3 regions of the Shewanella acanthi genome follow, and region 1 is predicted to be linked to each of the others. Evidence: predicted binding sites of a transcription regulator. Region 1 holds the regulator's gene; each other region holds the start of a gene.
The links. The regulator sigma-54, encoded in region 1, starts transcription at its own class of promoters, with help from an activator protein. The targets are predictions, from matches to a motif close to GTTGGCACGNNNNTNGNNT.

Region 2: the regulator sigma-54 is predicted to act here: its motif matches at 1,964-1,982, upstream of K0H61_RS05615 (flagellar hook-length control protein FliK).
Region 3: the regulator sigma-54 is predicted to act here: its motif matches at 1,791-1,809, upstream of K0H61_RS14965 (P-II family nitrogen regulator).

The regions. Positions count from the first base shown of each region.
Region 1 covers NZ_CP080413.1:604,143-608,403, reverse strand. The annotation lists gene lptA (lipopolysaccharide transport periplasmic protein LptA) at 1-39, shown strand, start outside; gene lptB (LPS export ABC transporter ATP-binding protein) at 42-773, shown strand; gene K0H61_RS02590 (RNA polymerase factor sigma-54) at 879-2,354, shown strand; gene hpf (ribosome hibernation promoting factor) at 2,383-2,670, shown strand; gene ptsN (PTS IIA-like nitrogen regulatory protein PtsN) at 2,673-3,116, shown strand; gene rapZ (RNase adapter RapZ) at 3,113-3,967, shown strand; gene K0H61_RS02570 (HPr family phosphocarrier protein) at 3,954-4,229, shown strand.
Region 2 covers NZ_CP080413.1:1,242,335-1,246,595, reverse strand. The annotation lists gene K0H61_RS05615 (flagellar hook-length control protein FliK) at 1-1,870, opposite strand, end outside; gene fliJ (flagellar export protein FliJ) at 2,024-2,467, opposite strand; gene fliI (flagellar protein export ATPase FliI) at 2,491-3,828, opposite strand; gene fliH (flagellar assembly protein FliH) at 3,797-4,261, opposite strand, start outside.
Region 3 covers NZ_CP080413.1:3,493,778-3,498,038, forward strand. The annotation lists gene K0H61_RS14960 (ammonium transporter) at 146-1,396, opposite strand; gene K0H61_RS14965 (P-II family nitrogen regulator) at 1,406-1,744, opposite strand; gene K0H61_RS14970 (hydrolase) at 2,041-2,583, shown strand; gene K0H61_RS14975 (Crp/Fnr family transcriptional regulator) at 2,652-3,353, opposite strand; gene K0H61_RS14980 (HD domain-containing protein) at 3,458-4,057, shown strand.

The DNA.
Region 1 (4,261 bases):
AAAAATCCTCCCGCTGACAAACCTGTTAAACAGGACTGACAATGACCCAAATTACCTTAAAAGCCCAAAATCTGGCCAAAAGCTATAAGAGTCGTCAGGTCGTTAAAGATGTCAGCCTCACGGTAAAAACTGGGCAAGTAGTCGGGCTCCTCGGCCCAAATGGCGCTGGCAAAACCACCACTTTCTACATGGTTGTCGGTCTGGTCAAAAGCGATAAGGGCAGTATCTTTATCGATAACGATGACTTAACCGCCGATCCTATGCATTTACGGGCCCGTAAAGGGATTGGTTATCTGCCACAGGAAGCCAGTATTTTCCGTAAGCTCACCGTGCACGACAACATCATGGCGGTGCTGCAAACCCGCAAAGAACTCAATAACGAGCAACGGATTGAAGAGCTAGAACATCTTTTGGAAGAATTCCACATTACCCATATTCGTGACAGCCAAGGCATGTCACTGTCGGGTGGTGAACGCCGCCGGGTAGAAATTGCCCGCGCCCTTGCCGCAAATCCTAAGTTTATTCTGCTCGATGAACCCTTTGCCGGGGTTGACCCAATTTCGGTTATCGACATCAAGAAGATCATTGAACAGCTCAAAAGTCGTGGGCTTGGAGTGCTGATCACCGACCACAACGTGCGCGAAACCTTAGACGTGTGTGAGCATGCCTATATCGTGAGTCACGGAAACCTGATCGCAGAGGGGACACCCGCAGAGATCTTAAACAATCAGCAAGTTAGGGCTGTGTACTTAGGTGAACAATTCAGGCTATAGTTACTAAAACAGAGCCAAACTCCTTGAATTTTAGGTCTCTTGACTCAATCAAAAAGATAACAAGTAACCTAAATTCAAAATTATAACGTAGGGATCAGCGGTAGCATGAAAGCGTCACTCCAGCTCAAACTGGGTCAACAGTTAACAATGACGCCACAACTACAACAGGCAATTCGCCTGTTACAATTGTCGTCATTGGAATTGCAGCAAGAGATCCAGCAAGCCTTAGACTCAAATCCTCTTCTCGAGCTGGAAGAGGAGCAATTTGACGCATCGAGTGACCGCAATCAGGCCATCGCCGATACTGATTTCAGCGAAGCCAGCGCCCTTCCACCCGAGCAGGATAATTCTGCCGTCGATATCGCCGAATCCTTAACTAAGGATTCCATGCCCGACGAACTTCCCATAGATACGACTTGGGATGAAGTCTACACCGCCTCATCCAATGCCGGCCCTGGTGGCAGCCGAGAAGACGATATGCCCTTTCAAGGCGAAACCAGCGAAGGGCTTTACGAACACTTAGAGTGGCAAAAAAATCTCACCCCCTTCTCCGACACCGATATGGCAATTGCCACCGCAATCATCGATGCTATCGACGATCAGGGCTATCTGACCCAGAGCACCGAAGAGATTCTCGAGGCCATGGGTAATCCGGATATCGAACTCGATGAAGTCGAAGCGGTATTGAAGCGTATCCAACATTTCGATCCTCTCGGTGTCGCGGCAAGGGATTTAAGCGAGTGTCTGCTGATCCAATTATCTCACTTTTCGCCTGATACACCTCAACTAGATAACGCTCGCATGCTGATCAAGGAACACTTGGATCTGATCGCTGCCCGCGATTTTAGATTGTTGATGCGAAAGACCAAGCTTAAGGAAGATGATCTGCGCGATAGCATTGCCCTTATCCAAACCCTTAACCCTCGTCCTGGTTTATTAATCACCCCAATAGATGAAGAATACGTTGTACCCGATGTCTCAGTGTCGAAGAAAAATGGTCGTTGGGTCGTCGAGCTCAATCCGGATTGCATGCCAAAAATCAATGTTAATCAACAGTATGCAGCAATGGCTCGCAGCAGTAAAAATCAATCTGATAGTCAGTTTATCCGTGGTCATCTGCAGGAAGCCAAGTGGTTTATTAAGAGTCTAGAGAGTCGTAACGACACTCTTCTTAAGGTGGCAAATTGCATTGTGCAGTATCAGCAAGGTTTCTTCGAATACGGTGAAGAAGCCATGAAGCCTATGGTTCTGAACGATATTGCCGAAGCCGTTGAAATGCACGAGTCGACCATTTCACGGGTGACTACCCAAAAGTATATGCATACCCCAAAGGGACTTTTTGAACTAAAATATTTCTTCTCAAGCCACGTCGGCACCGACGATGGCGGTGAGTGTTCATCCACAGCAATCAGAGCTTTTATTAAGAAACTGGTTGCGGCGGAAAATCAGAAGAAGCCTCTGAGCGATAGCAAGATGGCACAACTTCTGGCCGAACAGGGAATTAACGTCGCCCGAAGAACGATTGCGAAGTATCGAGAAGCGATGCTGATCCCCCCATCCAACCAGCGTAAAAGTTTATAACCTACAGTGGATATCGGAGGACGTTTCTATGCAAATTAACCTGAGTGGACACCATGTCGAGATAACAGAATCTTTACGGGCATATGTAGAGGAAAAGTTTTCAAAACTTGAACGTCATTTCGAACAGATCAATAATGTGCACGTTGTACTCAATGTTGAGAAAATGCAACAAATCGCCGAAGCAAGGATCAATCTCACCGGTGGTGAAGTCTTCGCGACTTCAGAGCATGCGGACATGTATGCTGCCATAGACGTCCTGATAGACAAGCTTGATCGTCAGGTTATTAAACACAAAGAGAAGTTAACAAAACACTAACAATGGAACTTCGTACCATACTGCGGCCGGAATGCACAACCTGCGCCACTCCGGGCAGTAAGAAAAAGGTACTGGAACTCATCAGCGACTTAGCCGCTGCCCAGTACCCAACCCTCTCATCTCAAGAGATATTCGAAAGCCTAGTGGCACGCGAAAAGATGGGGAGCACAGGTATAGGTAACGGTATCGCCATTCCACATGGCAGATTAACCGATATAGCACAACCCATAGCAATACTCGTTAAATGTGAGGAACCGATAGCTTTTGACGCTATCGACAAGCAACCGGTTGATATTTTATTTGCACTGCTTGTGCCTGCTGAACAGTGTCAGCAGCACTTAAGTACCCTGTCATCGATGGCCGAGCGCCTGAGCGACAAACAGGTTTTGAAGCAATTACGCAAAACCCATGATGAAACGGAACTCTATCAGGTAATCACTGGATGAAACTGGTTATAGTGTCTGGGCGCTCTGGCTCAGGAAAATCTGTCGCACTAAGGGTGCTCGAAGATCTCGGCTATTACTGCGTCGATAATCTTCCATTACCCTTAATCGGCAGTTTACTTGGGCAGCTCAAGGGCAGTAACGATCTCGTCGCCATCAGTGTCGACGTGCGTAACTTGCCAGAGCAAGACAAAGAGTTGGAAAAACAACTCGCAAGTCTCGCCGATGGCACTGAACTTATCAGCTTCTTCCTCAATTCCAGCGATAAAGTCCTGCTCAAACGCTACAGCGAAACCCGGCGCTTGCACCCCTTGTCTAAGAGCCGCGTCTCACTGCAGGAAGCCATTAAGCTTGAAGGTAAATTGCTTGAGCCTTTATCGCAGCAGATGGATCACTACATAGATACCTCTAACTTGAATATCTATGAACTCAGCGATCAGGTTCGGCAAATTCTGCTCGGCAGTGTCGATAAAGAACTGGTGATCAATTTCGAATCATTTGGCTTTAAGCACGGCATGCCCACCGAAGCCGACTTTATGTTTGATGTGCGTTTTTTACCAAATCCCCACTGGGAAGCAGAACTTAGGCCATTAACGGGCTTAGACGAACCCGTGGCAGAGTTTTTAAATCGCCAACCCTTAGTCAATAAGTTTATTTGGCAGATTGAGAATCTACTCGAAACTTGGTTACCCCACCTTGAGCGCAATAACCGCAGCTATTTGACCATAGCCATTGGCTGTACGGGTGGACAACACCGATCTGTCTATATAGCTGAGCAACTGGCTAAACGCTTCAGTAACGGTAAACATCAAGTCAATGCACGCCATCGGGAACTGACTAATGCCAAAGCTTGAACGCCAAGTCACCATTTGCAATAAACTCGGCCTCCATGCCCGAGCCGCAACCAAATTAGTCGTGCTCGCCTCAGAGTTCGATGCCAGCATCACATTAATTCAAGGTGAGAAACAAGCCTCAGCCGCCAGTGTACTTGGTCTATTAATGCTCGAAACTGGCATGGGTAAAACCATCAAATTAATTGCCGAAGGCCCGGATGCCGAAGCTGCGCTCGATGCCATTTGCGCCTTAATCGACGCCAAGTTCGACGAAGCCTGCTAAGACTCCCCATCCAGATAACCTAACAGCCTATT
Region 2 (4,261 bases), 640 kb from region 1:
GCTCTTCTGCTGAGAAATCGTCCATATTGCCTGAGCCTGTTACCGCATCGTCACTAAAAGCACCCTGTTGATGCTGTCCTTGATCACCATGGGATACATGGCTATCGGCAAGTTGCATACCCTGCTCCTGTAATAACTCCCGTAAACGTGGAATCGCCTGTTCGACAACATCTCGGGTCTGCGCGTTGCTCACTTGAAACTGTACTTGGGTTTGATCCCCTTGCACATGCACTTTTACCAGCATATGACCTAACTCAGGTGGGTCTAACCTAATCTCTGCCTGTTGAATACCTTGGCTCACCATAGTCACTAACTGCTGCTTCATCACTGGCGAGAAACGTTGGATCATGTCCTGCATTTGGTTTTGACCTTCCACGTTTTGGCGTAACGATAATTGGAGCTGTGGAATATCTGCTCGTTGAGGCTGTGACGAACCTATACTCGTTTGACTAAGGGATTTGAACTCTGTGAGTTTAAATTCATTGCCAGCATCGCTGTTAATATCTGCACTCATAGTGTTATCTGCTATGGGTTCAAGACTCACAGTCATTTTGGCATCTTTTAGGGTTTGGATAACGGCCGCTTGGCTGACAATAGGGTCTAAATCCATTGAATCAGGTGCTTTCGAATCGTTTAATGGAAGCGCCGCCTGATTTCCAACAACCTCACGCCCAGCAGCCTGAGCCACCGTAGCCTGAGTCACAGCGTTTGAACTAATCGACTCATTTGCAGTAGATAAGGCGCCGATACTTAGCTCTTTCACCGCTAAAGTCCGCGGATTGTCTGTAGTGTTAGCTTTTCCTTGGGAATTAACTTGAGCAATTAATGGCTCAATCCCCGGTGTAGACTCAGGAGTCGTGACTGATAGCGGTTCTGTTTTCAGTGGCTGAGGAGACACTTCAGCTGCAATTACCTTCGGCGGAACTTCGATAGTCATTGAGTCGACCTCAGGAGAAGTCATCATGGCCTTTGGTGTAATTAACTCGCTTGGTGCTTGAGTTGGAACATCTAAATCGATGGCGATTTGCATGCCCTCAAATTGACTATCTTGATAAAGTTCAGCTGCAATAAGCTCATCAACAGGGTTTAGATGACTAAGCTCAGTACGAATTGACTCAACATCCTCTGAAAGTTCTGTAACCGAAGTGATATCCGCCGCCATGCTAAGACTCGGGTTGAGCTGCATTGGCTCCGGCTCTTTAACTGCCACCACAATATCATTGCCTGCGGGTGAACTTAACTCAGCACTCACATCTAGGGTAAGGATGTTGTCTATGACTCCGCGCCCCTCAATGCGCTCACTCATTTCGACAGCTTCACTGGTCTCAACGCCACTGGCCTTAACGGCTTCCAATCCCGCTACAGGTTTGTTGAAAACTGATTGGGCGCTCTCATCGTCATCATTCAGCCATTTATTTAGCGTATTAGTAAAAGAAGCTGCATCGAGGGAGGCCATCTCTTCTTGAACTAAAAGGTTACCCTGCTCCGCCGTTTCTGCATCAAAATTGGGTTCTATTGTCAGCGCTAACTCATCAACTGCCGCCACAACTCGCTCAAGCGGCAAACCTTCGCCCTTATCTGCCGCTATTTTCAAATCATTTGCCATACCGATTTGGGCAAAAATCAGATCCATATCGGCATTGTCGTCACTGGTTTCGAGCGCTTCAGTCACGCCTTCGGTTTGCAATTCCTTATCCGATTGAAGTACTTCTGTAGAGAGAGTTTTGCTTGATGGGGGTGTTTTAGGCTGAAAAGCAGAGGCAAGCGCAACAGAAAAGTCTTCACTATTAGCATCTTGCATAGATTGCTTGCTGGCAGCTTGGCCAGTCTTAGCGCTAGAGGCTAATAAGATATTATTCATTTGTTGCATACAGGCTCCCAAACAACACCCAGCGAATAAGATGGCAAAAATGCTAGGTTGAACGTCAATTATTGCCGCCAGGGCAAAAGTCTGACTAAATCAAAGCAAGGAAGATGCCAACAAAGAGTTTATACCCTTTTACCGCTACAGCGTTTTGGCACATCAGGACTGCCTACGTCGAAAAAACTGCTGTGAAGCAAATTCGTCGGTCAGTTTCTGCTCCTTTTTAAGCTCAAGCGCCTGACGTTTCTGCTCTTTATTCTCTAACAATAATTCCACTGCTTTACGCTTTTTCTGCTTATCTAGCCAATGTTGCTGGCGATACTGCTTTTGTTTCTCGCCGTCTGCAACCACATGATTCTGTTTGGTGATGGCATCATCAATCTGGCGAATAAAACGATGAAATTGATGGTAATGACTGGCACTAATGCTTTGTCCCTGTTGGGATTGCATCTGCTTCATGTAATCTAGGCGGTAGTTACTGAGTGCGGCGAGTTGTTGTTGACGCTTTTGGCACTCCAGTTGTGCCGACTTAAGCAGCAGTGCGGCTTGCTCTTCTGCTTCTAAGGCCAACTTTAATACTAATTGTAGGGGATCCTGCGCCATATCAGCCTCAACTACTCTTACTGTTATTTACACTGCGCCGCGAGTTGCCCGAGCATCACTTGGCTGTCGGCGAAACTAAAAGCATCGCGCATGGTTTGGCGTAAAAATGCGTTCATCGCGGGTTGCAAACGAATGGCATTATCAATTCTAGGGTCGCTGCCCTGAGCATAAGCGCCAATGGAGATTAAATCGCGATTCTGCTGGTAAAGCGAATAGGTCTGCTTGACCCGGCGCATCGCCTCTAAGTGCTCGTTAGAGATCACCATAGGTGCAACACGGCTAATCGATGCTTCAATATCAATGGCAGGATAATGGCCGGAGTCGGCCAATGTGCGAGATAGCACAATGTGACCGTCTAAAATTGCCCGCGAAGCATCGGCAATGGGATCCTGTTGATCATCCCCCTCGGTCAGCACGGTATAAAACGCGGTAATAGAGCCCTGACCAGGCCCCCCATTACCGGCGCGTTCAACCAAGCGCGGCAACTTAGCAAATACTGACGGCGGATAACCTTTGGTTGCCGGCGGCTCTCCCACGGCGAGGGCGATTTCCCGCTGTGCCTGGGCGTAACGGGTTAAACTGTCCATCAGCAGCAGGACGTTATAGCCTAAATCGCGAAAATACTCGGCAATTCGGGTCGAGGTTTCACAGGCGCGAAGACGCATTAAGGGTGAAGTATCGGCGGGGGCCGCGACCACAACGGAACGCGCTCTGCCCTTTTCACCTAGAATTTCTTCAATAAATTCTTTAACTTCGCGGCCACGCTCGCCAACCAATCCCACAACGATAATGTCTGCTGTTGTGCCACGGGTCATCATACCTAGCAGCACACTCTTACCCACGCCAGAGCCTGCAAAAAGCCCCATCCGCTGCCCCTTACCTACGGTAAGCATGGCATTAATAGCGCGAACCCCCACATCTAAGGGTTCGGTAATGGCACGCCTAGCGAGGGGATTTATGGCCGTACTGTGGCGCGACGCCTGTTGATCGCTCGGTAGCGCCCCTAACCCATCGAGAGGAACACCATTGCCATCGAGCACGCGACCTAATAACGATAAACCAACATTGAGCCCCGCTTGCTCGCCGAGCGGCACCACTCGGGCGCCTGGCAACACACCGCGCAGTTCTTCGATTGGCATCAGATATAACAGTTCATCGTCAAAACCAACAACCTCGGCAATCAAATCCCCCGCCATAGTCTCAATAGAGCACAAGCTACCAACGGGTGCACGGCAACCACTGGCTTCGAGCGTCAAACCAACCACTCGCACCAATTGCCCACTGGCCACAGCGCGAAAAGGTGGCACCTTATCGGTGTAATGGTTGAGTCTACTCAGCAGTTGGTGGCGACGATTTTGCATTTTGCTCTCCGGCGCTCTGCGCCGATGTACTCTGAGACTCGAAGTCACCCTCAGCCTGTTCGCTTTGGATTTTCTGCATCTTAGCCGCATTTTCCTTATCTAAGGCTTCTTGACGAAGATGCTGTTGCTGTGTGAGGTGGGATTGCTGGGCACGAAGCGTTTCAAATACCGCTTCGATGCGGGAATTTAGGGTTAAATCCACCAGCGAACGCTGACTGTTAATAATGCAATCGCCAGGCGTTAACGAGGGGTCACTTTCTAATATCCATTGATTGCGGTTGAGCTGGGTACTCGAATAGAGTGTCTCGACCAAGCTGACATCATCGGGATGCAAACGAATACTCACGCTTTGCTCTTTGATTGGCAGTGACTCTACCCCTAAACGCAGCGCAGAGAGAATTTGCTCGGGATGCGTTTTGAGTTCATGGCCGAT
Region 3 (4,261 bases), 1.2 Mb from region 1:
TAAATCCTCTGAATCCCTGTCCCATAGCTAACCTCCTACTGCTGTGAGCTTTCGTCATCCATAAAAAAACAGAGCACTAATTCATATTAGTGCTCTGTTTAACTATCCCTTGAAGGTATCAAGGGATCAAGTTGTTAGGCAGATTTTAAGCTGCACTTTTAACTGTCACAAACTCAGGGTAGGCGTCGATACCACAATCAGAAGCATCCATACCATTGTACTCTTCTTCCTCGGATACGCGGATACCTAAGGTCATCTTCAGTACAAACCATACTGCGAATGATGCTGTGAATACCCAGGCGAAGATGATGGCCGCGCCGATTAATTGTGAGCTAAAAGATGCATCGGCATTCGACAAAGGAACGCACATTAAACCGAAGAAACCCGCAACACCGTGAACAGAGATAGCACCTACTGGGTCATCAATCTTGATACGGTCGAAACCTACAATAGCAAATACCACGATACCACCAGCAACCAGACCAATCACACCGGCCATTAATAATGAGGGTGATAATGGGTCAGCGGTAATGGCGACAAGACCTGCCAGAATACCGTTGAGGATCATGGTTAAGTCTGCTTTACCCCAGATCATTTTGCACACGATCAGCGCAGAGATAGCACCGAAGGCCGCTGCAGTATTCGTGTTAACGAACACTTTAGCCACAGAGCTTGCGTTAGCAGCGTCAGATACCATCAGTTGTGAACCACCGTTGAAGCCGAACCAACCCATCCACAGAATGAACATACCTAAGGTCGCCATTGGCAAGTTAGAGCCTGGGATTGGGTTTACTTGACCGTTTGGACCGTATTTACCCTTACGCGCCCCCAGTAATAACACACCAGCGATGGCTGCAGCTGCACCTGTCATGTGCACGATACCGCTACCTGCGAAGTCAACGAAACCAAGTTGAGAGATAAAACCTGAGCCCCATGTCCAGTAACCTTCAACTGGGTAGATAATACCCGTCATCACCACAGAGAAGAGTAAGAAAGCCCAAAGCTTCATGCGTTCTGCCACTGCGCCCGAGACAATCGACATTGCCGTTGCCACGAACACCACTTGGAAGAAGAAGTCAGATTCTAATGCATGATCAGCATCGGCAGCCTGAGTGCCGATGAGTATGCCAAGAGATGGCAACCAACCGCCTTCTGTGTTGTCGACGTACATGATGTTGTAGCCAACCAGCAGATACATCACACAGGCAATTGCGTATAACACGACGTTTTTAGTTAAAATTTCAGTGGTATTTTTAGAGCGCACTAAACCCGCTTCGAGCATGGCGAAACCCGCAGCCATCCACATCACTAATGCGCCAGAAATCAAAAAGTAAAAGGTATCGAGTGCAAAACGCAGTTCAGAGACCGTGACACCTAATTTGGTTAATTCTTCCATCTTCGCCCCCTATAGCGCTTCAGTATCGAGTTCACCCGTACGAATACGGATTGCATGTTCTAAGTCGACAACGAAAATCTTTCCGTCGCCAATTTTTCCCGTATGAGCTGCAGTGGTAATGGCCTCAATCAGCATGTCTAGGTTTTCTGCTTTAGTGGCTATTTCTAATTTTACCTTAGGCAGGAAATCAACCTGATACTCGGCGCCACGGTACAACTCAGTGTGCCCTTTCTGACGGCCAAAACCTTTAACCTCGGTCACCGTCATACCCTCAATGCCAATTCCGGCGATAGCTTCACGGACATCATCCAATTTAAACGGCTTGATGATAGCGCTGACTAGTTTCATCCTGACCTCCAAAAAACACGATTGTTATTAACTTGTGTCAGAGGTAATTCAATCATCAGGCCAATATTTTAAATTGTTGTTTTTTATTAATTTATTTTATTTTCAGCTTTATTTTAAGATTAAAAATGCACCATATCTGTGCATCATAGGGAGCAGCGCACTCTTTTAGTGAGCAATTTTTGTGCAAACACTATTCGACCTTTGCCCTATTGGTGCCATTGCCCAAATAAGGTTAACTAGTGGTGCAAAAAATCAACAATCTCAGCTAAAAGTCTTCGCCAAGAAAGGAGTGACAGATGCTAAAGCCTGAAGAATGCGTACTTGTGATAGTGGATGTGCAGGGCAAGCTCGCCCAAATTATGGATAATACTGAGGGACTGCACAGGCAGCTGCAGACGTTGATCCAAGGGGCGCAGCTATTTGAAATTCCCATTCTGTGGTTAGAGCAACTCCCCGAAAAACTCGGCGCAACTAGCCCTGTGCTCCAAAACCTTTTGCTGCAAAGCACTCAGCCTATCGCCAAGCATCATTTTAGTGGTTGGCCCTGCTTAGAATTTGCAACAGCGTTAAAGACATCGACTCGCCCACAAGTCTTACTTGCAGGTATTGAAACCCATGTGTGCGTTTATCAAACCTGCCGAGATTTACTCGACCAAGGCTATGGCGTGCACGTCATAGCCGATGGGGTATCGTCCCGCAGCAACGACAACAAACAGCTAGGACTACAGATGATGCTCTCACATGGCGCGAAACTGAATAATGTGGAGTCGCTGCTCTTTGAACTGCAGCATGAAGCGCAGGGTGAACGCTTTAAGGCATTGCTAAAGTTGATAAAATAATAAGCCGTCGTTTGCGCTATCCCATCGCGAACCTTTGTGTAAGTAGGAGGCTAATCCATCCCAGCTAATTAGCACTCCTGCTCCAGCTTTTTAAGTTGCGCTTTTATCCCTGAACTCGACAAAATCCGGATATAACCATACTGCAGACTAATTACACCAAGTTTTTCTAATTTTTTTAATACTTTATGTACGCTTTGCCGTGTCAGTCCCATCATATTGGCGAGCTGCTCGCGGGTGACCCTCACAACACATTGCTCTGCACAATCGACTGCATTATGTTGGTGCTCTGCCAGCAGTAACAATCTGCGCGCAATACGGGCATCAATGCCCCTTAACGCATCATCCTCCATAACAGACATAGCCGCCCACAATCTGCGGCTCAGTAAGTCCAGCACCAAGGGATAACTCTCAGGGTATTTACCGAGCAATTGGCGAAATTTATCACCGGGAAGCTCTATTAAAGTGGCATCAGTGTGGGCTGTAGCCCCAAACACTCGCGGCGTACCGGGTGAAAAAACATTGTCACCAAACCAGCTATAGGACTCCAAAATCATCAATGAGACTTCTTTCCCGAGTGAGCTAACTGAGTTAATCCGCACCGCCCCCTTGGCAATCACCAATAAGGCCGAGTGGGCATCGCCCTTACTGTAGATAATTTCCTTAGCATCGAAATGGCGTACACGGGCAAAACTGGCCGCTTCAATTATGCCTTCGGCTGGCAATCCCGACAGCACAGGACATTTTTGGAGCAGTGCCTGCAGATTTTCCATTGCTTACCTCGCCAAACATTTTGCCCAAATGTAAATCTTTTTACATTTAGTCCGCAACTATTGTGCTGTGATAAGGTTCATACACTCTACATCAGGAAATCATAATGCAAACAGAAAACCAAACCTGCGCAAACTTTACCCATATGGAACATGGCACGGCTCAGGATTGGCAAATTATTGCCAAAAACTTCATTGAATATGCCGCAGAGTTACCCGATAGAATTATCAGTCACTTATTGATGCTTGATGGTGATTTTGGTGGTTTTCAGGTGGACAGATTGACCCATTGTTTACAAACGGCAACCCTAGCCCACCGTGATGGTAAAGATGATGAATATGTGGTCTGCGCCCTGCTGCACGATATTGGCGACACTCTAGGCTCGTTTAATCATGCCGATATTGCAGCGGCGATTCTTGAGCCCTTTGTCAGTGAGGCAAATCATTGGATGATCAAGCACCACGCTATCTTCCAAGGCTATTATTTTTTCCACTATCTCAATATGGACAGAGATCAATACAAAGCTTACAGCGAGCACCCTCACTATGAGCGCACGCTAGAGTTTGTGCGTCAGTACGATGCACCAGCATTCGACTCCAAGCTGGATACCTTACCACTAGAATTCTTTGAGCCGATGATCCGCAAGGTCTTTAAAAAGCCTGTTCGCTCACTCTACAAAAAAGCGGAAGAAGAGTTCACGGCTTAATCATTCAGCCGATTCAGGCGCCCACGAAACCTGAAATGACGACCTTCAACATTTGGAGGTCGCGATTGAAGTCGTGAGCGCCAGTTATTATGAAGTGCCAAACCCGCTTATTGCTGTTTTTTGCGGCAATCACAGTGTTTCTGGGGTTAACTAGAGTCATATTATCAAAGCTTAAATTGGTTATTTACTGCTAAATTTTACTAA